DNA from 3 places in the Bacillus kalamii genome. Region 1 is predicted to be linked to each of the others. Evidence: a T-box and tRNA genes for the amino acid it is inferred to sense, from the RefSeq annotation. Region 1 holds a T-box; the other regions hold tRNA genes.
The links. A T-box is a leader RNA that pairs with one kind of tRNA and senses whether it is charged. The one in region 1 lies ahead of ABC357_RS13200 (tryptophan--tRNA ligase), so its partner is inferred to be a tRNA-Trp.
Positions count from the first base shown of each region.

Region 2: it encodes a tRNA-Trp, which carries the amino acid that the T-box ahead of ABC357_RS13200 (tryptophan--tRNA ligase) is inferred to sense. The anticodon was not compared.
Region 3: it encodes a tRNA-Trp, which carries the amino acid that the T-box ahead of ABC357_RS13200 (tryptophan--tRNA ligase) is inferred to sense. The anticodon was not compared.

Region 1 is NZ_JBDFMI010000001.1:2,656,772-2,664,213, forward strand. Features, by position in the region: gene ABC357_RS13175 (glycoside hydrolase family 32 protein) at 1-38, opposite strand, end outside; gene ABC357_RS13180 (sucrose-specific PTS transporter subunit IIBC) at 131-1,588, opposite strand; gene ABC357_RS13185 (LacI family DNA-binding transcriptional regulator) at 1,718-2,701, opposite strand; gene ABC357_RS13190 (class I SAM-dependent methyltransferase) at 2,791-3,495, opposite strand; gene ABC357_RS13195 (GNAT family N-acetyltransferase) at 3,559-4,059, opposite strand; gene ABC357_RS13200 (tryptophan--tRNA ligase) at 4,189-5,193, opposite strand; T-box leader at 5,239-5,488, opposite strand; gene ABC357_RS13205 (GNAT family N-acetyltransferase) at 5,668-6,078, shown strand; gene ABC357_RS13210 (GNAT family N-acetyltransferase) at 6,126-6,617, opposite strand; partial or broken gene ABC357_RS13215 (Type 1 glutamine amidotransferase-like domain-containing protein) at 6,666-7,366, opposite strand; gene ABC357_RS13220 (histidine phosphatase family protein) at 7,398-7,442, opposite strand, start outside.
Region 2 is NZ_JBDFMI010000006.1:1,250,886-1,258,327, reverse strand. Features, by position in the region: gene hypB (hydrogenase nickel incorporation protein HypB) at 1-79, opposite strand, end outside; gene ABC357_RS24050 (hydrogenase maturation nickel metallochaperone HypA/HybF) at 82-432, opposite strand; gene ABC357_RS24045 (hypothetical protein) at 462-890, opposite strand; gene ABC357_RS24040 (HyaD/HybD family hydrogenase maturation endopeptidase) at 887-1,381, opposite strand; gene cybH (Ni/Fe-hydrogenase, b-type cytochrome subunit) at 1,368-2,132, opposite strand; gene ABC357_RS24030 (nickel-dependent hydrogenase large subunit) at 2,143-3,861, opposite strand; gene ABC357_RS24025 (hydrogenase small subunit) at 3,858-4,931, opposite strand; tRNA gene ABC357_RS24020 (tRNA-Leu) at 5,269-5,350, opposite strand; tRNA gene ABC357_RS24015 (tRNA-Cys) at 5,358-5,431, opposite strand; tRNA gene ABC357_RS24010 (tRNA-Gly) at 5,448-5,522, opposite strand; tRNA gene ABC357_RS24005 (tRNA-Gln) at 5,529-5,603, opposite strand; tRNA gene ABC357_RS24000 (tRNA-His) at 5,646-5,721, opposite strand; tRNA gene ABC357_RS23995 (tRNA-Trp) at 5,733-5,806, opposite strand; tRNA gene ABC357_RS23990 (tRNA-Tyr) at 5,832-5,915, opposite strand; tRNA gene ABC357_RS23985 (tRNA-Thr) at 5,931-6,006, opposite strand; tRNA gene ABC357_RS23980 (tRNA-Phe) at 6,013-6,088, opposite strand; tRNA gene ABC357_RS23975 (tRNA-Asp) at 6,256-6,331, opposite strand; tRNA gene ABC357_RS23970 (tRNA-Met) at 6,340-6,413, opposite strand; tRNA gene ABC357_RS23965 (tRNA-Val) at 6,423-6,498, opposite strand; tRNA gene ABC357_RS23960 (tRNA-Glu) at 6,514-6,588, opposite strand; tRNA gene ABC357_RS23955 (tRNA-Ser) at 6,603-6,695, opposite strand; tRNA gene ABC357_RS23950 (tRNA-Asn) at 6,702-6,776, opposite strand; rRNA gene rrf (5S ribosomal RNA) at 6,786-6,901, opposite strand; rRNA gene ABC357_RS23940 (23S ribosomal RNA) at 7,050-7,442, opposite strand, start outside.
Region 3 is NZ_JBDFMI010000006.1:439,561-447,002, forward strand. Features, by position in the region: gene ABC357_RS19840 (VOC family protein) at 1-11, shown strand, start outside; gene ABC357_RS19845 (carbohydrate kinase family protein) at 50-1,066, opposite strand; gene ABC357_RS19850 (glycoside hydrolase family 32 protein) at 1,156-2,646, opposite strand; gene ABC357_RS19855 (MFS transporter) at 2,691-3,938, opposite strand; gene ABC357_RS19860 (hypothetical protein) at 4,177-4,458, shown strand; gene ABC357_RS19865 (undecaprenyldiphospho-muramoylpentapeptide beta-N-acetylglucosaminyltransferase) at 4,455-5,519, opposite strand; tRNA gene ABC357_RS19870 (tRNA-Arg) at 5,669-5,742, opposite strand; tRNA gene ABC357_RS19875 (tRNA-Asn) at 5,773-5,847, opposite strand; tRNA gene ABC357_RS19880 (tRNA-Ile) at 5,869-5,945, opposite strand; tRNA gene ABC357_RS19885 (tRNA-Gly) at 5,955-6,028, opposite strand; tRNA gene ABC357_RS19890 (tRNA-Gln) at 6,034-6,108, opposite strand; tRNA gene ABC357_RS19895 (tRNA-His) at 6,128-6,203, opposite strand; tRNA gene ABC357_RS19900 (tRNA-Trp) at 6,216-6,289, opposite strand; tRNA gene ABC357_RS19905 (tRNA-Tyr) at 6,303-6,386, opposite strand; tRNA gene ABC357_RS19910 (tRNA-Asp) at 6,528-6,603, opposite strand; tRNA gene ABC357_RS19915 (tRNA-Ser) at 6,619-6,711, opposite strand; tRNA gene ABC357_RS19920 (tRNA-Ala) at 6,727-6,802, opposite strand; tRNA gene ABC357_RS19925 (tRNA-Pro) at 6,815-6,891, opposite strand; tRNA gene ABC357_RS19930 (tRNA-Arg) at 6,897-6,973, opposite strand; tRNA gene ABC357_RS19935 (tRNA-Gly) at 6,987-7,061, opposite strand; tRNA gene ABC357_RS19940 (tRNA-Leu) at 7,065-7,149, opposite strand; tRNA gene ABC357_RS19945 (tRNA-Lys) at 7,157-7,232, opposite strand; tRNA gene ABC357_RS19950 (tRNA-Thr) at 7,239-7,314, opposite strand; tRNA gene ABC357_RS19955 (tRNA-Val) at 7,331-7,406, opposite strand; tRNA gene ABC357_RS19960 (tRNA-Glu) at 7,423-7,442, opposite strand, start outside.

The DNA.
Region 1 (7,442 bases):
TCAATCGTTCGGTACCTTAGCTCTCTTGTCCATTCCATACTTTCATTCTCCTTTTCTATCTTGACAATCGATTCTATCTATCCGGTTCATAAGAAGAGAGGGAAGGAGTCTCCCCTTTCCCTCTGCTTGATTAAGCCGCTAGTTTTTCGCCTTCCGGCTTCGCTTTTCTTTGCTTGATGGCATCACGTTTTCCTAAGAACAATGTGACAGCAAAAGCCGTACCGATTGAGATAGCCATACAAATGATGTAGTAGAAGATCGATCCTGGGGCAATCGAAATGATTCCCGGCAAGCCAGCTGCGCCCAAAGCAATCGCCTTTACCTTGAATAAAGAGATGAAGGCTGCTCCCGCACCTGAGCCGATAACTGCCCCGATGAATGGATAGCGCAGCTTCAGGTTAATCCCGAACATTGCCGGCTCTGTAATACCAAGCAATGCGGAAATACCGGATGCAGACGCAACACCTTTAGTCTTCGAATCTTTAATAAGCAACAAGGCCGCTAGTGCAGCTCCCCCTTGCGCCACATTATTCATGGCTGCCACAGGGAAAATGAATGAACCGCCTGTTTTGGCGATATCGGCAATTAATTGTGTTTCAACAGCAATGAAGCTGTGATGCATACCTGTAATAACGATAGGGGCATATAACAGACCAAAAATCGCTCCGCCAATGATACCAGTCGAGTCATATAACCAAACAAGGCCGTCTGTCAACAGATTTCCCGCTCCGCGAGTTAAAGGACCGACAAACACGAATGTCAAAACACCTGTTATAAAAATGGCAACTAAAGGAGTGATTAAATTATCAAGGAAAGAAGGAACACGCTTTCTCAAGAACAGCTCAATCTTCGCTAAAATAAAGGATGATGCCAATACAGGAAGAACTGTTCCCTGATATCCTACCTTCTCAATATCAAATCCGAAGATACTCCAGACAGGCACCTCATTATTGGCTACAGCATCAGCGTAGCCATACCCGTTCAATAAATCAGGATGGACCATCAACATTCCCAACGCCGCACCAAGATACGGATTGCCGCCAAACCGTTTGGTTGCTGAGAATCCGATCAGAATTGGCAGAAATACGAATGCCGCATTGGCAAACGTATTGATCATCGCAGCCAAATCAGCCATTTCCGGGAAAGCATCGATCAGCGATTTCCCTTCAATAAAGAAATCCTTTGCAGTTAGAAGATTGTTCAATCCCATTAATAAACCGCCTGCAACGATGGCAGGGATGATCGGCACAAAAATGTCAGAAAGCATCTTCACAAAACGCTGCAGGGGATTCATTTTTTTCGAACCCGCCGAACTAACTTCCTGCGTCGACATTTCTGTTAGCCCAGTCAATTCGCCTAATTCCTTATACACCATGTTGACTGTGCCGGCACCGAGAATAATCTGGAATTGCCCTCCCGTCGAGAAAGTCCCTTTTATCGCGTCAATTGCTTCCAATTTTTCTTTATCTATCATAGATTCATCATTGATGACCAAACGAAGCCGCGTTGAGCAGTGGGCCGCCGCTGCGACGTTCTCTTTGCCCCCTAGGGCTGTAAGGACATCTTTGGCTATTTGTTTAAAATCCATTAATATCAACACCTTTACATTTCTTGGATGGAACCGGTTCCTAAAGTGATTAAAAAAAATCACTAGCAGAACCGGCTTCAACTAGTTTATATGATTGGAACCGGTTTCAACTAGATTATAAGACCTAATTTATCTGGAGTCAACGCTTTCTCGGTCAATAATTTGGTATTTTGAGTAGGTAATTTTTTCTATTTCGTCGCCCTGCAGCAAAGAAATAAGCTTTCTAGCAGCAGTGTGGCCGGCTTCCTGATAGAAGAACTTCACAGTAGTTAATTCTGGATTTGTGAATTCTGTCATGCTGTACCCCCCAAAACCAGTAACCGATATCTGCTCGGGAATCCGATACCCTTCTTTTTGAATGGCTTTTAAAGCGCCAAATGCGATGTTATCTGTTGCACATACTATAAGCGAGGGCTGGCATTCTTTAATGATAGAAGGAACAATGGCAATTGCATCCTCTATCTTAAATGTAGATTCGTAATAATGGACCAAGCAATCTTTTTGTTCGCCGACTGCTCTTTTGAATCCTCTTTTCCTCTCAAGGCCAACCGCAACGTCATTTTCAGTAACGCCCAAATAAGCTATGTTCCTATGCCCTTTTGCCAGTACTGCCTTTCCAAGGTCATAGCCTGCGTGAAAATCATCATGGATGACACTGTAGCATTCATCATGCTGCTGGCCCATTAAAATGACAGGAATCCCAATTTGCCGAAATGCCTGAAGATGGCGTTCCGTAATGCTTGTGGCCAGCAGTATGATGCCGGCTACCTTTTGTTTTTGCAATGTATAAATACTTTCAATTTCCCTGTCCAAATTCTGGCTTGTATTGGAAATCATCAATTGGTAGTCAAGTTCCCTCAATTGTTCATCTATGCCGATCAATGTCTGGGAAGTAGCGAAGGAGTCGAGCCTTGGCACAACGGTGCCGATTATCTTCGTTTGTTTCGCCTTCAGGCTTTGCGCAAAACGATTCGGTGTATAGCCTGTCTGTGCAATCACATTTTCAATCAGCTTAGCTGTAGGCTCACTGACAGAGCCCCCATTCAAATACCTGGATACCGTACTTTTCGCTACACCGGCTATTCTTGCAATATCCGCTATAGTTGTTGTCATATTCAATCCTCTCATTTCAACCGTTTATGATAGTTTGATTATACTAGAATGCCCGAAGAGCGTCACTGTGTGTCTTTTTCCAAAAGTAGCTACTGTTGCTTCTGTACAATATATGTAATGGCGTTCGTACTCATCATGATTGCCTTGTCCCGCCTCTTGATTTCATATTGCAACGGCTTTGCTTCCACTTTGATTGGTTTCCAGTATGCATATTTTTCACTAAGTATAGCTGTCATTTCAGCTTCGCTTACATTCACTTCCATCATGGCAGGCAGTTCTTCGCCCGTTTCCGCATCCCTTTCTTTCACTTCCGAATTCACAACCAGGCAATGTATTCCACATTCCCTTGTCCCCTTTATCATTCTGTCCAATAAGCAAGTAAACTCTTCTAGGGATGACACGTGCTCCAAACTTGAAACAGCTACGACAAAATCATAGTAACCGCTAGGGATACTGAAATCTGCTATATCACTACAATAGCTGTTTATAATATCCTCTATGCCATATTGTTTACTGTAACGGCGTAGAGGTTCAATGGCGGTTTCCAATAAATCGACGCAGTCCACTTTTCCCTGCCGCTCACGGATAGAAAGCGCCATAGGAATACTGTTTCTGCCGACGCCGCAGCCGAGATCAAGCACCATCGGCTTATCTGTTTGGATCAATGACAGCGATTCGATGACAGACTTTACAGGAGATGACAGCCATGAACCTTTGACGAACAAATCATGTTGGCTATAAAACCAGTCATGATAGCGCTTTTCTTCTTCACGAATAGTTGTAAAATCTGCCATCGGTCACCCTCTCCTTTGCGCATATGATTGACCTTATAAAAAACCACCCATTGGCACAAAGCTCTAATTGTCTCCTTCATTCAGCATCTTATGCCAAATAAACATTATGCCAGATCTTCCGGCTGCTTTTTTGCCGGTATCGGCAAATCCCGATTTTCTGTATACATGCTGTGCCGATTTATTGGCTGCATTGACCGCAAGCACTATTTCATTTACGTCCGGGAAATGAACTTTAACGAACGGCTCCAGCAACGCCATCGATTTAGTGGCAATCCCTTTCCCTTGGTGGCTGCTTGAAATCGAATAAGCCCTCAGCAACATGCATTTTTTATTGTCGCTATAGACAGCGCTCCCAGGGTAAGCATGAAGCACAAAAAAGCCTGCGATTTCCTCTCCCGCAAATATAACAACAGGATTTCTCTCTTTTTCTGACAAGCAACTCGCCAATGCGTCCAGAGGAGGTGCAGTGAACGCTAATTGTTCTTTTTCAAGGCTGTATTCACCGAAAAAACGCTTGTATTTCTCTTCATATATGCGTAAACTTACTTCTTTTTCCACCATCATTCCTCTCCCTCATTCATTTCGGAATTCACCTCCTAATTATATGGTAAAATTTCTTGATATCTAAATATTTTGACATTTATTCTTAAAAAAGAACAGCGCATTGATTTTTCATTACGCTGCCGGTCAACTCTAGATATATCTTGTTAATCCGATTTTTTTCCGCACTTCTTTCATGAAAGGAATAGCCTTCTCTCTAGCTTTTTCAGCTCCCTCAAGTAAAATGCTATCTAATCTCTCTGGATTCGACATCAATTCATTATACTTCTCCCGGGGTTCCTTCAAGGCTTCATTCATTACTTCAAACAATTGCTGCTTCGCTTCTCCCCATGAGATTCCATCCTCATAATGAGCTTTCATTTGCTCCGTTTGTCCAGCGGAAGCAAACTGTTTATACAGTGAAAAAAGCAAAGAAGATTTTGGATCTTTCGGTTCGCCTGGAAGCGATGAATCTGTCTTGATTTTCTTAACCAATTTCAGAAGCTGTCCTTCATCGGAGAATAATGGAATCGTGTTGTTATAGCTTTTGCTCATCTTCCGCCCATCCAAGCCAAGCAATACCGCCGTGTCTTCCTCAACCTTATACTCAGGCAACGTAAAAGTGTGGCCATATTTATTGTTGAATGTTTGGGCAAGGTCCCTTGCTATTTCTACATGCTGGATTTGGTCCTTCCCGACTGGAACAAGATCAGAATTATAGAGAAGAATATCGGCGGCCATTAGGATAGGATAGGTATACAATCCCATATTGACGCCATCATCTATATCGTTTCCGTTTCGTTTATTTTCTTCAGTCAATGCCTTATAGGCATGGGCTCTGTTCATCAAACCCTTGGATGAATAACAGGCAAGTATCCAATTTAATTCAAACACCTCAGGAATATCGGATTGTCTATAGAAGGTTGCCTTTTCGTAGTCCAACCCAAGGGCAATCCATGTTGCCGCAATTCCATATGATAACTGTTTAAATTCTTCGGGATCCGGTGTCCGCGTAAAACCATGGTAATCGGCAACAAAGTAATAGGCTTCGTACCGGTCATCACGAGCAAGGTCTAATGCAGGCTTAATGGCTCCTATATAATTCCCTAAATGCACTTGTCCGGTCGGCTTAATTCCTGTCAAAATTCTTTTTGTCATGTCTTTCCCTCCAATATGCACGCAAAAAAGGGCTACCCATCCTATGAAAAGGACGGATAACCCGTGGTGCCACCTTAATTCGTTCATCACAAAGAAGAACGCACTTATCCATACAGAAACAATCTTCGTTTCAATATGTCGCCTTTTTTAACGGCAAGACCTCCGCTATGCCTACTAAACTGGTTCAGCATAGAAGCTCCGAAGCCCATTCGACGGTTATTCTACACTGATTTCCACCCGACATCAGCTCTCTAAAGTATGCAAACCGCTTACTATTCTTCATCATCGCTCATTCATTCTATGTGTATACCTTATTATAAATCCATTCAAAATTGAAAGTCAACTTACAGGAAGTGTCGATTATTATCGAAAAATAGCATAATTTTCATTATTTTATAAAAATTCCTTCCCCTCTTTCCCAGCATGTCTTATAATGTGGGAAGGCATGATTCTTTATACAGAGGGGGAACCGAATTGAAAGAACATACACAAATTACTTATTCCTTAAATGAACAACTGCAAGGAAGCGAATTGGCAGACGTCTTTAAGGCGTCCGGGATCAATCGGCCTGTAGATGATCTGAAACGCCTTCAGAAAATGCTAGATAATGCCAATCTTCTCGTTACGGCTTACCATGGCGAAAAGTTAATAGGCGTAGCCAGGGCACTGACAGATTTCAGTTATTGCTGTTATTTATCGGACTTGGCTGTAGATAGAGACTATCAGCGAAGAGGTATAGGCAAAAAGCTTATACAATTTGTTCAACAAGAAATTGGAGATGAGTGTTCATTCCTTCTGCTTTCCGCCCCATCCGCCATGGACTATTATCCTCATATAGGGTTTAAAAAAATGGATAATGGATTCAGAAAATTAAGAAAAAGATAAAGGCGAGGCAAGCGGGAATTCCACTCCCACTTGCCTTTTAGGGTTTTCTATGCATTATTTTCCCTAATCTGTTTTTCCAGCAAAATCTCATCCAAGATGGCTATTCCATTTCCTGCAATTAAAGGAATTTCAGGTTTACGGAGCCTCGCTTCTGCCACTGCATCACGGATGATGGAGACCATCCGATAGCCTCTTTTCTGGTAGAAATCAAGCGCTTTTATATTATCATTCGTTGTAATCAACTCTATTTTTAGGCATCCGTTTCTATATGCATGGTTTTCAGCTGTCAGGAGTAACCTGGATCCGATTCCCCCATTTTCCCGCACACTATCCAAGGATACAATCTCACATGTAGCCCCTTTCTGAAAAAGGGTGACCAATCCTATAATTCCGCCGAAGTGATCGACACAAGCGAACCCCTCCAGTTCTGAACATCTATATGTCCCTGTCGAAATAATCATTTCATTACTGCCCCATTGTTCCCGAAAAAACGCATTCGTCCTATACACAGGCAATTGATCTAACGCTACGATATCCATTTGTCCCATCCTTCCTTTTGAACAGCTCACTTCCTCTGCTGCAAGCAATCAGTCCAGCTCCAAGCATTTGACATTCAAAGGAATTTCAATCCATTCTCCATTCCTTGCATGGATTGAACAAGCCTGTGCTCCGGAAGATGATGATACAATCTGTGCAAGCTTGCTATCGACATAATGCAGGGCAACGCCATTCGCTGCTGCCACTCCTCCCTTTAAGGAAGAATTGCCTACAGCGGTACGGTATGCCTCACTGTACAATTCATCATTCCCATAATGGGGGCAATGACTGCCGGAAATAAACCCCAAACATGCGATAGCCTCGAACACTCCATCTACAGCGTCATGGAGGCCTTCTTCAAACCAACACATGGATCCTGCGCTTAAACCGGCTAAAACAATTCCGTTCTCATATGCCTCCCGCAATATCAAATCCAGTCCATTTTCTTTCCATTGCCCTATCATTTTCTTAGTGTTGCCTCCGCCGACATAAGAATATCTTTTTCCATTATGTAATCTCTTAAATCTCTGCTTGGAGGATTTGACAGCAACAAAGAAGAAGGCAAGCAGCCAAGCGCCGAAAAAGCTTTATTAAAGGACTCTTCATATAGCCTGTCGTCACCGCTCGCAGTCGGCAAAAAGCAAACAGCAGGCTTTTCCTTCCCGCTTTGCTGTATGATAAATTGATCCAGAAGAGGATTATTGAGCTCCATCGAAAAACCTCCCCCACCAAGCGCTATGATTTGTTTCATTTCCCTTTCCCCCATTCATAAACCATTCCTTTTAGACAGGCTGTTTGATCCAAACTCGTTCTATGGCAGCAAATTG
Region 2 (7,442 bases), on a different contig from region 1:
TGTCATTGAACAGATTTCTGTTATATTCGGCTGCAATATTATTATTCGTCAATACATTCGTGTTTAAGGTTACTTTCATGTTTAATTCCCCTCATATGATAAAACTTGAAATGATTCACCGGATATCAGCTTGCCCGACGGCATAGAGCATATAGGGCAGATCGATATTCTTTGATCAGGATAATAATGTTCCCCGCATACAACACATTCCGCTTCCGCTTCTTCAACCGTAATGGCAAGGACGGCTTTCCTGGAAATAAACTGTGGGTTTTGCTCTCTGTAGATGCTGAAAGCCATTTGAAGAGCATCGGGCAGCGCATTGCTTAATTCCCCGACCAATAATTCCACTTTTTCGATTGTGGTGATCTTTTTGGTTTCAGCATTTTCTTGGATAAGATTGAGGATGTCCCCCATTAAAGCCATTTCATGCATGCATATCATTCCTATTAGATGTTTTCAACTTACTTCTGTCTATGGATTCCTATAAAATATCCAGTTTCTTTCCTCTGAACATCAAATTCTTTCAATCCAGTCACAGATGTATGATCTTCAGGAAACAACGGATAATTTTCTTCGCACATTAAGCATTTACAGTTTTTTTCAAAGCTTGATAATACAAGCAAATTCGTGCAAGCGGGACAAATCCCGCTATAAGCACGAATGGAGTTTCCTTCTTTTACACAGATAATTGGCTGGCCTTCTATCTGTCTTTGCTCTAAATCAGCCATTTCATCTGCCCTGCCGGCAAGCAATACCCATTTGATTCCAAGCATCTTGTCGGCAGACCTGCTCAATTTTTGCAGATCATCTTCAACAAGTGGTTCATATACCGACTTAACAGTAGTAAAAAGGCTATCCTTCATTTCCTTTAGAAACTGCAGGCGATTCATAAGAGACTCTTCCAATCTTCCACTTGTCTACGGACGATTTCAACCAAATCCGGCAGGGCTTGACTGTTCACATCAGAAAGACCGATACCCAACTCCAGAGATGTAGGTTGCATGCCTATCATGGTAATATGCTTTGGATATTGGTCACGGATTTTGGCGGCAAGCAATACTTCCTGGAATCCTAATTGGTGGATTGACATTTTCACGCCATAATATGCAGGGATCTCTTCGCCTTTCAAAACAATAATCTCCCCGCCCTTCTTGCCGGCATTAATGGCATCCAGCACTATCAGCATTTCCGCGTCCTCGACTGGCCCCAGAAGGCGCATGCCATCTGTAGAACCATCGAAGATTTCAACATCCTCATCATCTTTAAATATTTCTTCAAGCAAGGGAAGCGACATCATGCCGACTCCCTCATCGCTGTATAGTGTATTTCCTATACCGAGAATGACTATTTTCTTCTTGGTGATTGTATTACTTATCGTCATCATCTTCTACCGCTTTCTTCGGTTCAGTTTTAAATCCTGTAAAAATGGAAGACATCGTTCCGTTCCGTTGAAGATAATCCTCACGGAAAGATAAATAAATATGGGCAACCATGAAAACCATGAATCCCCAAGCCATTAAATGATGCCAAGAACGGATGGCGAAGCTATCGCCGAAGATATAAGGTACCCAGGAAAATAATTTCCCCAAAAAGGATTCCGGCTGTGGCTCAAAATATAAATAATAGCCCGTTAAAATCATCACAATGGAACCGCCTACCATAATGATCCAATAGCTTAATTGCGCCAATGGATTATGCCCTACATAATGCGGTTTTTTATTCTTCATGAACAAATAAAACTTGGTTGTCTCCCACACTTCTTTCCAAAAGACTTTGCGAAACAGATTGGAAGTCGCATATTTATTTCCTTTATACATCCAATACCAACGGATCAACAGATTGGCTGTGAAAACAAATGCAGAAAAGAAATGGACGTATCGTGCCCATCCCATTAAATATGAGAAATAGGCCTCTTCCTGTGTATTAGCCCCGACAAACGGATTTCCGATGTAAATGCCTGTAATCATTAGTAAGATAATGGCCGCTGCATTAATCCAGTGAAAGACCCGAACAGGCAGCTCCCATACATATACCTTCACTGTACCTCGTTTGACCGGGGTAAATTTTGCGGACCGATTTTTCTTAAACCCTAGTTCACTGTTCTGTTGCTTAGACAAATTAGGATTCTCCATTGATATCCCCCTAACATATTCTAATTTCTGTTTGGGATTTCGTTTCTAAATCTGTCAAATGTACGGCGCATGCCAAACATGGATCAAAGGAATGGATCACACGCAATATTTCCAACGGTTGATTTTTATCCAGCATCGGAGTGCCGATCAAGGAAGCTTCATATGCCCCTAATTGCTTTTCATCCCTTGGGGTGGCATTCCAAGTGGATGGAACAACCGCCTGATAATTTTTCGTTTTTCCATTTTCAATTTCAATCCAATGGCCTAGTGCACCCCTTGGAGCTTCAATCCAACCTACACCTTTGGCTTTATCCGGCCATGAGCTTGGCTCCCATTTTGTCCGGTCAAACGTAATTTGATTGCCATTTTTGATATTTTTCAGCAGTTGGTCCATATCATTGCGCATCCAATCCACAACCAGCGAAGATTCCAAACCGCGAGCAACAGTTCGTCCTAATGCGGATTGCATGGCACTCATAGGTATATCTAGTTTTTTCAGTGTACTGTCCATTATTTCCTTAACATCTTCCTTGCCGCTTGCATAAGCAACCATCATACGGGCAAGCGGGCCTGTTTCCATAGGTTTGCCCTTCCATCTCGGAGATTTGATCCAACTGTACTTATCATCCGTATCAAGATGCTTATATGGGGCTTTCGGACCTGTATAATTAAGGTTGGTTTCCCCATCCCATGGGTGGAGCCCTTTATCTTTATTCTTACCGTCATAGGTATACCATGAATGTCCGATGAACTCCTGTACATGTTCCGGGTTTTTAAGGTCGATATCATGGATTTCATTCATATTGCCATTGAGAATAATTCCTCTTGGCATACGGTAATTCTTGATATCGTAATGATCAGTCGTAGAGAAATCGCCATAGCATAAATAATTATTGATGCCGCCGCCGTACGTCCAATCTTTATAGTACGAGCCAATCGCCAATAGATCCGGAATATATACTTGGTTGATGAATTCATTGGCTTGATCAATCAATTGAGATATGTGCATAAGCCGTTCTGCATGTATGCCGTTATCACTGTTAATATCAAGCGGCGTTGCCATTCCACCCACTACATAATGTGGATGTGGATTCTTTCCGCCTAATATCGTCTGTACTTTCACAATTTCCTTTTGCCAATCAAGAGCTTCCAGATAATGTGCCACAGCCAGAAGATTCACTTCAGGAGGCAGCTTATATGCTTTATGCCCCCAATAGCCATTCGCAAAAATGCCAAGTTGCCCGCTATCGACGACCTTTTTGATTTTATTCTGTATATCTTTGAAATAACCCGGAGATGATTTCGGCCAAGATGAAATCGATTGTGCTATTTTCGATGTCTCAGCAGGATTCGCCTTTAATGCACTGACAACATCTACCCAGTCAAGCGCGTGCAAATGATAAAAATGCACAACATGGTCATGTATAAAAACTGCTTCATTCATTAAATTTCTGATTAAATATGCATTTTGGGGAATTTTAATATCCAATGCATCTTCAACTGAACGTATGGATGCAAGTGCATGTGTGGATGTACAGACTCCACAAATACGTTGGACAAATGCCCATACATCACGAGGATCTCTGTCCCGCACAATTAATTCAATACCGCGGACAGCTGTTCCGGAACTGAATGAATCTTTGATTACGCCTTTATCATCCACATCTGCTTCAATACGAAGATGCCCCTCAATTCTTGTAATTGGGTCAACTACTATCCTCTCCGTCATTCGTCTCCACCTCGTTTATCATCTCTCTTTTTCTTAATAGCTGTCGCAGTGGCATGCACAGCTATACCAGCTGCAGTAGCAGCAACCACAGTACCTCCGACTACATCCGGATTAATGGTTGTTTGGGTCGTCGGTATTTCCGCACGTCTAGTGAAGAACGGGCCATTGTCCCAGAAGCCGCTTTCTGAGCAGCCTATACATGGATTGCCCGATTGGATAGGATAGCTTACGCCGCCATTCCATCTCATTTCAGCACAGGAATTGTAAGTAGTCGGCCCTTTACAGCCAACTTTATATAAGCAATAACCCTGTTTGGCTCCTTCATCGTCAAAATTCTCCACAAATAGCCCTGCATCGAAGTATGCCCGCCGATTGCACTTATCATGGATACGATGTCTATAAAACGCTTTTGGACGGCCAGCATGGTCTAATTCAGGCAATTCTCCGAACGTAATGATATGGGCAATGACCCCTGTCATTACTTCAGCGATCGGCGGGCAGCCCGGCACAAGGATTACAGGCTTGTCCTTAATAAAATGAGTGACAGACTTTGCTCCAGTCGGGTTTGGATAAGCTGCAGGTATTCCGCCCCATGAAGAACAGCTGCCATAAGCAATAACCGCCTTGGCCCCTTTTACGGCCTCTAAAAGCGTTTCCTTCGCATCAACTCCTGCCACGCTTAAATAAGCAGAGTCTTTAGGAATGCTGCCTTCAACAGCTAAAATGTATTCACCATCATATTTTTTCAACACTTGCTTCATCGCATCTTCAACCTGATAACCGGAAGCTGCGGATAATACCTCCGAATACTCCAAAGAAATCATGTCGAATAAAACACTTTCCGTTTTTGGATGAGTCGATCTTATAAAGGATTCGGAACAACCGGTGCAATCCTGGAATTGAAGCCAAATGACCGGAACCCGCGTTTTTGTTTCCATAGCCGCAACAACCTTATCGGATTGCGAATAATCCAATCCCATTGTTGCTGCAAGGATGGAACACATTTTTAAGAAGTCTCTTCTCGTAACGCCTTGTTCCAGCGCGGATTCATAGATAGATTTCCTTTTCATCTCCTTTAGCCTCCTGTAAAAGAAAAGTAATATTAATTCGACATAATTGTAACATTGCAAAATGCCGTCTCTATTCATATTTCCGAACGGTCAAAAAACGTTCTTAACTGTATTCAGAACATGAATACATTGAAAGTCTGCCATTTCCTTTGGTAAAGCTTCGCTCTTGTGGATAAGCTCATATTATAGCGCCATTGTGTGAGGAATGTTTGTTGTTTTAATGAGAATCTAAATGATAAAAATACGTAGTGAAAAGGAAGGGAAAGGGGAAAGGGTTAATATACAAATAAAAAAGCCATTGCAATATGCAATGACTTTTTTATGACTGTCTTTCTAATACCGGTGGCCGGGGTCGAACCGGCACTCCGTGAGGAACACGATTTTGAGTCGTGCGCGTCTGCCAATTCCGCCACACCGGCAAATAATTGGAGGCGGCAACCGGATTTGAACCGGTGATAAAGGTTTTGCAGACCTTGGCCTTACCACTTGGCTATGCCGCCAGACAAAAAATATTATTGGAGCGGAAGACGGGATTCGAACCCGCGACCCCAACCTTGGCAAGGTTGTATTCTACCACTGAACTACTTCCGCTTAAAATGGCTGGGCTAGAAGGATTCGAACCTTCGCATGACGGAATCAAAATCCGTTGCCTTACCGCTTGGCTATAGCCCATTTATAATATTTATGCACTCAACTATTCAATTATGATTATAATGGGGCGACTGATGGGAATCGAACCCACGAATGTCGGAACCACAATCCGATGCGTTAACCACTTCGCCACAATCGCCATTATATAATTGGCAGGGGTAGTAGGAATCGAACCCACACTGACGGTTTTGGAGACCGTAGTTCTACCTTTAAACTATACCCCTTTCATTTTCAAAGAATGAAAGTAAATGGTGGAGGGGGGCAGATTCGAACTGCCGAACCCAAAGGAGCGGATTTACAGTCCGCCGCGTTTAGCCACTTCGCTACCCCTCCGCGCTTATGAAAGAATGGTGCCGGCAAGAGGAGTCGAACCCCCGACCTACTGATTACAAGTCAGTTGCTCTACCAACTGAGCTACACCGGCATTATATGGTGGCTCAGGACGGAATCGAACCGCCGACACAAGGATTTTCAGTCCTTTGCTCTACCGACTGAGCTACTGAGCCACTATTCTATGAGCAACCGCTAATGCGAATGCAGTAATTAAAGTCCTTCGTCCAGATTTCAGAAGGCTTATTCAAGATGTATCTCAATCTGTACGCTGATGAATACCCAAGAAGTTTATTCAACGTGCTCTACCGACTGAGCTACTGAGCCACTATTAAAATTAAAATGGCGGTCCCGACGGGAATCGAACCCGCGATCTCCTGCGTGACAGGCAGGCATGTTAACCGCTACACCACGGGACCTTTCTTAATTGCGGGGACAGGATTTGAACCTGCGACCTTCGGGTTATGAGCCCGACGAGCTACCAGACTGCTCCACCCCGCGACGATAATATGGTGGAGGATGACGGGATCGAACCGCCGACCCTCTGCTTGTAAGGCAGATGCTCTCCCAGCTGAGCTAATCCTCCAAAAAGATATATAAATGGTGACCCGTACGGGATTCGAACCCGTGTTACCGCCGTGAAAGGGCGGTGTCTTAACCGCTTGACCAACGGGCCAGTTAAAATGTAAATGGCGGAGAGCAAGGGATTTGAACCCTTGAGACAGTTTGTCACCGCCTACACGATTTCCAATCGTGCTCCTTCGGCCTCTCGGACAGCTCTCCATATTTTGGCTCCGCAGGTAGGATTCGAACCTACGACCGCTCGGTTAACAGCCGAGTGCTCTACCACTGAGCTACTGCGGAATAATATGAGCCTGGCAACGTCCTACTCTCACAGGGGGAAACCCCCAACTACCATCGGCGCTGAAGAGCTTAACTTCCGTGTTCGGAATGGGAACGGGTGTGGCCTCTTCGCCATCATTACCAGACATTTTGCCGTCTATCTTTCGATTTGAAAAACAGAGACACGTTAATCTCAAAGACATATTCTATTATAATATATTTTGAGTTTTTTTCAAGAAGAAATTTATTCCTTCAAAACTAGATAACAGAGTCAAAAGTAAATCAAACAACAATTTGGTTAAGTCCTCGACCGATTAGTATCCGTCAACTCCATGTGTCGCCACACTTCCATCTCGAACCTATCAACCTGATCATCTCTCAGGGGTCTTACTAGCTTGACGCTATGGGAAATCTCATCTTGAGGGGGGCTTCATGCTTAGATGCTTTCAGCACTTATCCCGTCCGCACATAGCTACCCAGCGATGCCTTTGGCAAGACAACTGGTACACCAGAGGTGCGTCCATCCCGGTCCTCTCGTACTAAGGACAGCTCCTCTCAAATTTCCTACGCCCGCGACGGATAGGGACCGAACTGTCTCACGACGTTCTGAACCCAGCTCGCGTACCGCTTTAATGGGCGAACAGCCCAACCCTTGGGACCGACTACAGCCCCAGGATGCGATGAGCC
Region 3 (7,442 bases), on a different contig from region 1:
CCAAACAGTAAAAGGCGGGAAAAACTTCCCGCCTTCTTTACCATTTCTTCTATTGTTTCATAACCCCAAAACGATTATGGAAGCTTTCCCCCACACGTGTATGGAGGAAATCCAAGACATGTTTTTTTGCCGGTGCCGCATGGATTGCTCCTTTAACCGATGCCGTAAGGGCTCCGCTTGCGTTTGCAAAAGCTAATATATCCTCCTGATGCTCATGAAGGACGCTTTCCAGATTCGCCAACTGAACATGATGGGCGGATAATGCATACAGCAAACCGCCGATAAAGGCATCTCCTGCACCCGTAGTATCGGAAACAATCACTTTGAAACCGGATGATTCATATGACTGGCCGTTTTTCAGAAGCAATTCTGCCCCTTTTGCTCCCTTAGTGTAGACGACTGCTTTTACATCGCCTTTGAATAAGGACTTAAGAGCCTCGCTTGTATCTTTTATTCCGGTTATAAATTCAAGTTCTTCATCTGAAATCTTAACAATATCTGCGAGAGGCAAGAATTCCTGCACTGTTTTTTGGCACTCTTGATGGTCATCCCAAAGAGATAAACGGATATTAGGGTCAAAGCTGATAATCCCTCCCTTGCTCTTCACAATAGAGATTGCTTTTTTATGGGCATACTTCATAGGGCTTTCCACTAAATCCACCGAACAGAAGTGAAGAATATCATCATTCGAAAACCAATTTTCTTCTATTTCACCTTCTGATAGCAGTAAATCTGCCGATGGTTTTCGGTAAAATGAAAAATCGCGCTCTCCGTCTTCCTTGACTGATACAAAGGCTAAACCTGTATTCGCTTCATTTGTACGCAAAACTTTATCCACTTCCACTTGATTCTCCACTAGGATATCCACCAGGAAATCGCCAAAAGCATCCTCCCCCAATTTAGTGATAAGAGAAGCGGTTCCTCCATATTTAGCAACAGCAATTGCGACATTAGCAGGTGCTCCACCAGGCAGTTTTTCAAATGTATCTACTTCTTTCAATGCTTTCCCCTTTTGCTCAGGAATAAAATCGATTAATGCTTCACCGATACAATATACTTTTCCCATTCTTGCAACCTCTTTTTCTTTTACATTTATTTTGATAGCAGGAAAAAGCCAAAATGCCCCTTCATTTTTGGCTTTTTCTTATTTTTTTATTATAATGATTTACTTCCTGTTTCCCAAACATCTTCCAAAGTCCAAATATTGGATTTGATTAATGTCACCTTGCCGCCTTTGGCAAATAAGCTGATATGCAAGCTTGTTGGATCAGGGTAGATTCTGCTGGTCATATTAACTTCTCCACCATTAGCAAATAGTTCAACAGAAGAACGGTCCAGATAGATATGGATCTTGCATGTTTCCTTTTCCAAATCGATCATCGTTTTCCGGACACCTGTCACACCTTTACCGGAGGCAGTACGGTCAATGAATATGTTCGCTTCATCCATGTTCACACCGATAACCGTTTTTTCTGTGCCATCTTCACTGCGTCTAAGACAGATGCCGAATTCATTCGCTGTCACATCCTTGAGGGAATATTCAAGCTCGATTTCCAATAAATCTCCTTTTATTGCTGTAATTGCTTCTTCTTCATTCAGTTCAGTTTTGGAAATGGTATGATTCTCTTTACGTAACATCTTCAACTCCGTTACCGGCTTCATAATCACTTTATTTTCCGGACTAACAGATACTTCTCTAGGCAGTGTCATCGCACCGCACCAGCCGTCTTCCTTCGTAGGCATGTCCGACTCCCACATATCCATCCAGCCAATGGCAATGCGTCTTCCTTTATCGTCTTGCAGTGTTTGGACTGCATAATAGTCGTGGCCATTGTCCAATTCCTCAAATGGGCCATGTTCATATGTTTTTGTCTCTTCATTGTATAAACCTACTAAATAGCCGGTTTGGTGCAGATTTTGGTATGAATCTCCCTCAGCCTTCATTCCTTGCGGCGAGAAGAACAGTACGTCCTTTCCATCCACTCGGAAGAAATCCGGGCACTCCCACATATACCCTAATGTTTCATCTGCCTGTGCAAGTACTCCATCATATGCCCAATCCACCAAATCGGATGATGAATACAAAATGGCACGCCCGACATCATCCGTAGTCCGATTGCCGAGGACCATATGGTATATGCCATTCTTCTCCCATACTTTAGGATCTCGGAAATGTCCTGTACTGTCGGAAGGCACTTCTTTTATAACCGGATTATTAGGATGTTTCGTAAATGTAATTCCATCCTGGCTTGAAGCAATGCATTGTGTTTGGATGGCGATATCCTTTTCCCTGTCTACCCACACATGTCCTGTATAGATCAAAAACAATTGATCGCCTTTTACGACTGCGCTTCCCGAGAAGCAGCCATCACGGTCATAGTTTTGGTCAGGGGCAAGAGCAATCGGAAGATGCTCCCAATGGACAAGGTCTTTACTTTTTGCATGGCCCCAGTGCATCGGTCCCCAATGTTCATCATACGGGTGATGCTGATAGAATGCGTGGTATTCGCCATTAAAATAGACAAGACCATTCGGATCATTGATCCAATTTGCAGGAGCCATGATATGGTAACCTAGCCGATATTGTTTGCCGATCGTTTCAGCGCGTTTCATGACCGCTTCATTTGCTTCATCAAGTTTAGTCATTTTTTCTAAAATTGTCTGTGCCATCTATACATCTTCCTTTCTGATTATGAAACCTTTGCTTCCCTTGTATCCATTGATTGAGATGATGTATCTTTTGGATCATTGATTAATGTGAAATAAGAAATGATATTGAAGGTAAGGACAATGCCCCCTATGATGAAATAAACAGAATCAAAGCCGATTGAATCATATAGCCTGCCAAATACAGGCGATAGAAATGCAGCCGCAATAGCGCTCGAAAATTGGAATCCTACCAAGTAAAGCGTTGACGATAACCGATTATCGAAGTTTTGCGCCAGATATTTAAATATTGCAATCAGCATAATCGGTAGCTCAAGGGCATGGAGCATTTTCATGCAGGAAATTCCGATTGGCTCTACAGCCAGGCCGGAACCGATTATACGAGTTGCCATGATAAAACCTGCAAGTATTAGCGATTTCTTCGCTCCTAGTTTATTCACAATGAAAGGAGCTGCAAACATCATTCCGGCTTCCATGAAGACCTGGAAAGAATTCAAATACCCGTATAACTGGTTGCCTGTGCTAGCATCAGTAAACAAAGATGAGAAATAGATCGGGAATTGTTGGTCATAGACAGAGTAGAAACAAACTACGCCAAACACATAGAGTACGAAGAACCAAAACTTTTTAAGTTTTAATAGAGAAAATACATCTTTCATTTTGATTGGCTCTTCTTTTTCCTCGTCATTGCCATCTGCCTCTTCAATTTTTGTCAGTAGGAGAATGGCAATCAAACAGATGGCCGAACCGGATGCCAGCCAAAAATTGATATTAGGGTTAATATTGAAAAGCTGCCCTGCAAAGAATGTCGCTGCAGCCCAACCAAGCGAACCCCACATTCTTGATTTTCCATACTCGAAATCGCATCTTCTGCCAATTTTTTCGATATATGATTCAACAGCTCCACAGCCTGCCTGAAAAGCGGCTCCAAGATACATACCGCCGACAATAGCTCCAAGCAGAACATTATATTTTAATAATGGTCCATATATGTAAATGAAGAATGGGCCGACAAATACCAGCAAGCCGACAATAAACCATAGCATATGTTTCTTTAATCCAATTTTATCGGAAATAACACCGTACAATGGCTGCATAATTAAGGCCATAATAGCATTCGCAGAGAAAATAACACCTGTATTGGCACCGCTTAATTGTATATCCTGCCCCAACCAAATAGAGAATAGAGACATACAGGATGACCAAGTAAAGAAGTAGAAAAAGAAAAATGCACTCAATAACCAATAATTTCGTTTTGTTCCGATACTCATAACTGATTCACGTTCCTCTCAAACTATCTAGTTGAAGATACATGCTGCTAAGTTAATCGTTTACGTAATCGATTAACTAAATTATAAAAGCGTTTTCATAAATCGTCAATAGAAAATATTATATTAAAAAAGCATATAAAGTCCACTTTTTACAAAAAAGAAAAAAGAACCCTTAGAGCATGTAGGAAATATTCAATGAAACGGCGAATATTGCTTATACAGAGGAGGGAATTCATTTATGGTCCAATTTTTCACTAATCGTAAATATACGGTCATTGAGCGCCACTCGAAAAAAGGCTATGAAATATTGGTCAAGCAAAATGAAAAAAATGAACGTTTGGTCAGTGTCATTTCCTCTAATCCTCCTGTTTGCATGGATTTTACCCTGACCGCCACTGGAATAGACTATACGATTTATGACAGTATCTCCTATTCTCCGAGGATGGAGCTTCCAATAGAGCTTTTCAATGAAATACTGGGCAAGTATCTTCCAGCTAAAAACACCTCTAATGAGAATTAGAGGTGTTTATTTATTTCTTGCACAATAATAGGCAACGCATTGCTTTGTGTTGATTTTATCATGTTTTGTTTGATGCCTTTTTTAAGGCTTTCTAATTTTTCCAGTGCATCCAGCAAGGTCTTTCCACTTAATTCTTCATCCGGCAATGTAATTCCATATCCATTGGAAGTGAAGGACTCGGCGTTCAAGATTTGGTCTCCCCTGCTTTGCTGAACACTTAAGGGGATGATGAGCATAGGGATATTCAAAGCCAGAAACTCAAATAAAGCATTGGATCCGCCTCTTGTGACCACTAGATCTGTTGCAGCCAATAGATCGGCTAGACCCTCCTGCACATACTCGAATTGCAAGTAATTAGGTGCAGACAAGAAGTGATTGTCTATGTTATTTTTACCGCATATATGTATAATCGAGTATCGGCGGGACAATACATTCAATGTCCCTCTCACTGCTTCATTAATAGACTTGGACCCTAGGCTCCCTCCCACAATAGTCAGGACAGGGCGCTTACCATCTAATTCCCACTGCCTCCTTGCCTTTTCCTTTGATCCTAATAACAGTTCTTTCCGTATAGGCGAACCTGTTACCAACGTTTTTTGAACAGGGAAATATAGGCTCGTTTCCTCGAATGATGTAAAAATAGTCGTGGCAAACCGTTTGGCAATTTTATTAGCAAGTCCAGGGGTCATATCACTTTCATGCAGATAGACAGGAATACGCAGAGATTTAGCTGCAACGACCACCGGGACAGATACGAAACCTCCCTTTGAAAAAACAAGGGCGGGCTTAAGCTTTTTTAACTGCCTGCGTGCCTCCACACATCCTTTAACTATTTTGAAAAGATCTGTCACATTTTCCCTAGAGACATACCTTCTCTGCTTTCCGCTGCTGATTCCATAATAGGGGACATTTGCATGGGACATAAGCTCTTTTTCTATGCCTCTTTTCGAACCGATATAGCTGATTTCCCATTCCTGTTTATCCAGCTCATCCATAATCGCTATATTCGGAGTAACATGCCCGGCAGAACCCCCGCCTGTAAATACAATTCTCTTTTTCACATCTATTCTCCCTTAGTCCTCGACATCTTACTATACATTATATGGGAACAGCACCCTCACATGCTACAAAGAAAAAGGACATGAAAAATTGAAGAAGTAGATATGTGCATAAAAAAAACTAATCTCATTTGTTTGAGATTAGTTTTTTACGCGCCTTAGAGGATTCGAACCTCTGACCGACGGCTTAGAAGGCCGTTGCTCTATCCAGCTGAGCTAAAGGCGCATGACAATATGTAAAGTACAGATAAAAAAATGGCTCCGCAGGTAGGACTCGAACCTACGACCGTTCGGTTAACAGCCGAATGCTCTACCACTGAGCTACTGCGGAACAATAAAATAATGTATGTAATGGTGGGCCTAAGTGGACTCGAACCACCGACCTCACGCTTATCAGGCGTGCGCTCTAACCAGCTGAGCTATAGGCCCATTCATATTTGGAGCGGGTGAAGGGAATCGAACCCTCATCATCAGCTTGGAAGGCTGAGGTTTTACCACTAAACTACACCCGCAAAAATGGCTGGGCTAGAAGGATTCGAACCTTCGCATGACGGAATCAAAATCCGTTGCCTTACCGCTTGGCTATAGCCCAATAATAGAGTTATAAAAAATGGGGCGGCTGATGGGAATCGAACCCACGAATGTCGGAACCACAATCCGATGCGTTAACCACTTCGCCACAGCCGCCATAATAAGAATTGGCAGGGGCAGTAGGAATTGAACCCACACTGACGGTTTTGGAGACCGTAGTTCTACCTTTAAACTATGCCCCTATGAAAGGACAAATGGTGGAGGGGGGCAGATTCGAACTGCCGAACCCGAAGGAGCGGATTTACAGTCCGCCGCGTTTAGCCACTTCGCTACCCCTCCGTATAATATAAAAAATAAGCAACATTGAAGAATGATGCTTGGAAATGAATCGATTTATCAGGTTAAAGCTGTTGCTCTTTCCCTATCGATCTGCTGCGATTCGTTATCCATAGCAAAAATCAAACTGGAAATTTAATTAAATGGCGGTCCCGACGGGAATCGAACCCGCGATCTCCTGCGTGACAGGCAGGCATGTTAACCGCTACACCACGGGACCACTATTCAAAAAAAATGGAGGAGGTAGAGGGATTCGAACCCCCGCGAGCCGTTAAGCCCCTGTCGGTTTTCAAGACCGATCCCTTCAGCCGGACTTGGGTATACCTCCGTATGATAAATGGAATGGTGGAGCCTAGCGGGATCGAACCGCTGACCTCCTGCGTGCAAGGCAGGCGCTCTCCCAGCTGAGCTAAGGCCCCAAATATAATGAATGGTCGGGAAGACAGGATTCGAACCTGCGACCCCTTGGTCCCAAACCAAGTGCTCTACCAAGCTGAGCTACTTCCCGAAATATGGCGCGCCCGAAAGGAGTCGAACCCATAACCTTCTGATCCGTAGTCAGACGCTCTATCCAATTGAGCTACGGGCGCATATAAATGAGTATGGAGCGGAAGACGGGATTCGAACCCGCGACCCCAACCTTGGCAAGGTTGTATTCTACCACTGAACTACTTCCGCAAATGGTGCGGGTGAAGGGACTTGAACCCCCACGCCGTAAGGCGCCAGATCCTAAGTCTGGTGCGTCTGCCAATTCCGCCACACCCGCATATAAATGGTGAGCCATGAAGGATTCGAACCTTCGACCCTCTGATTAAAAGTCAGATGCTCTACCAACTGAGCTAATGGCTCTTCAAATGGTGCCGGCAAGAGGAGTCGAACCCCCGACCTACTGATTACAAGTCAGTTGCTCTACCAACTGAGCTACACCGGCATTATTAAAGAAAATATGGTGGAGGATGACGGGATCGAACCGCCGACCCTCTGCTTGTAAGGCAGATGCTCTCCCAGCTGAGCTAATCCTCCAGTATGATAATCGAAATGGTGACCCGTACGGGATTC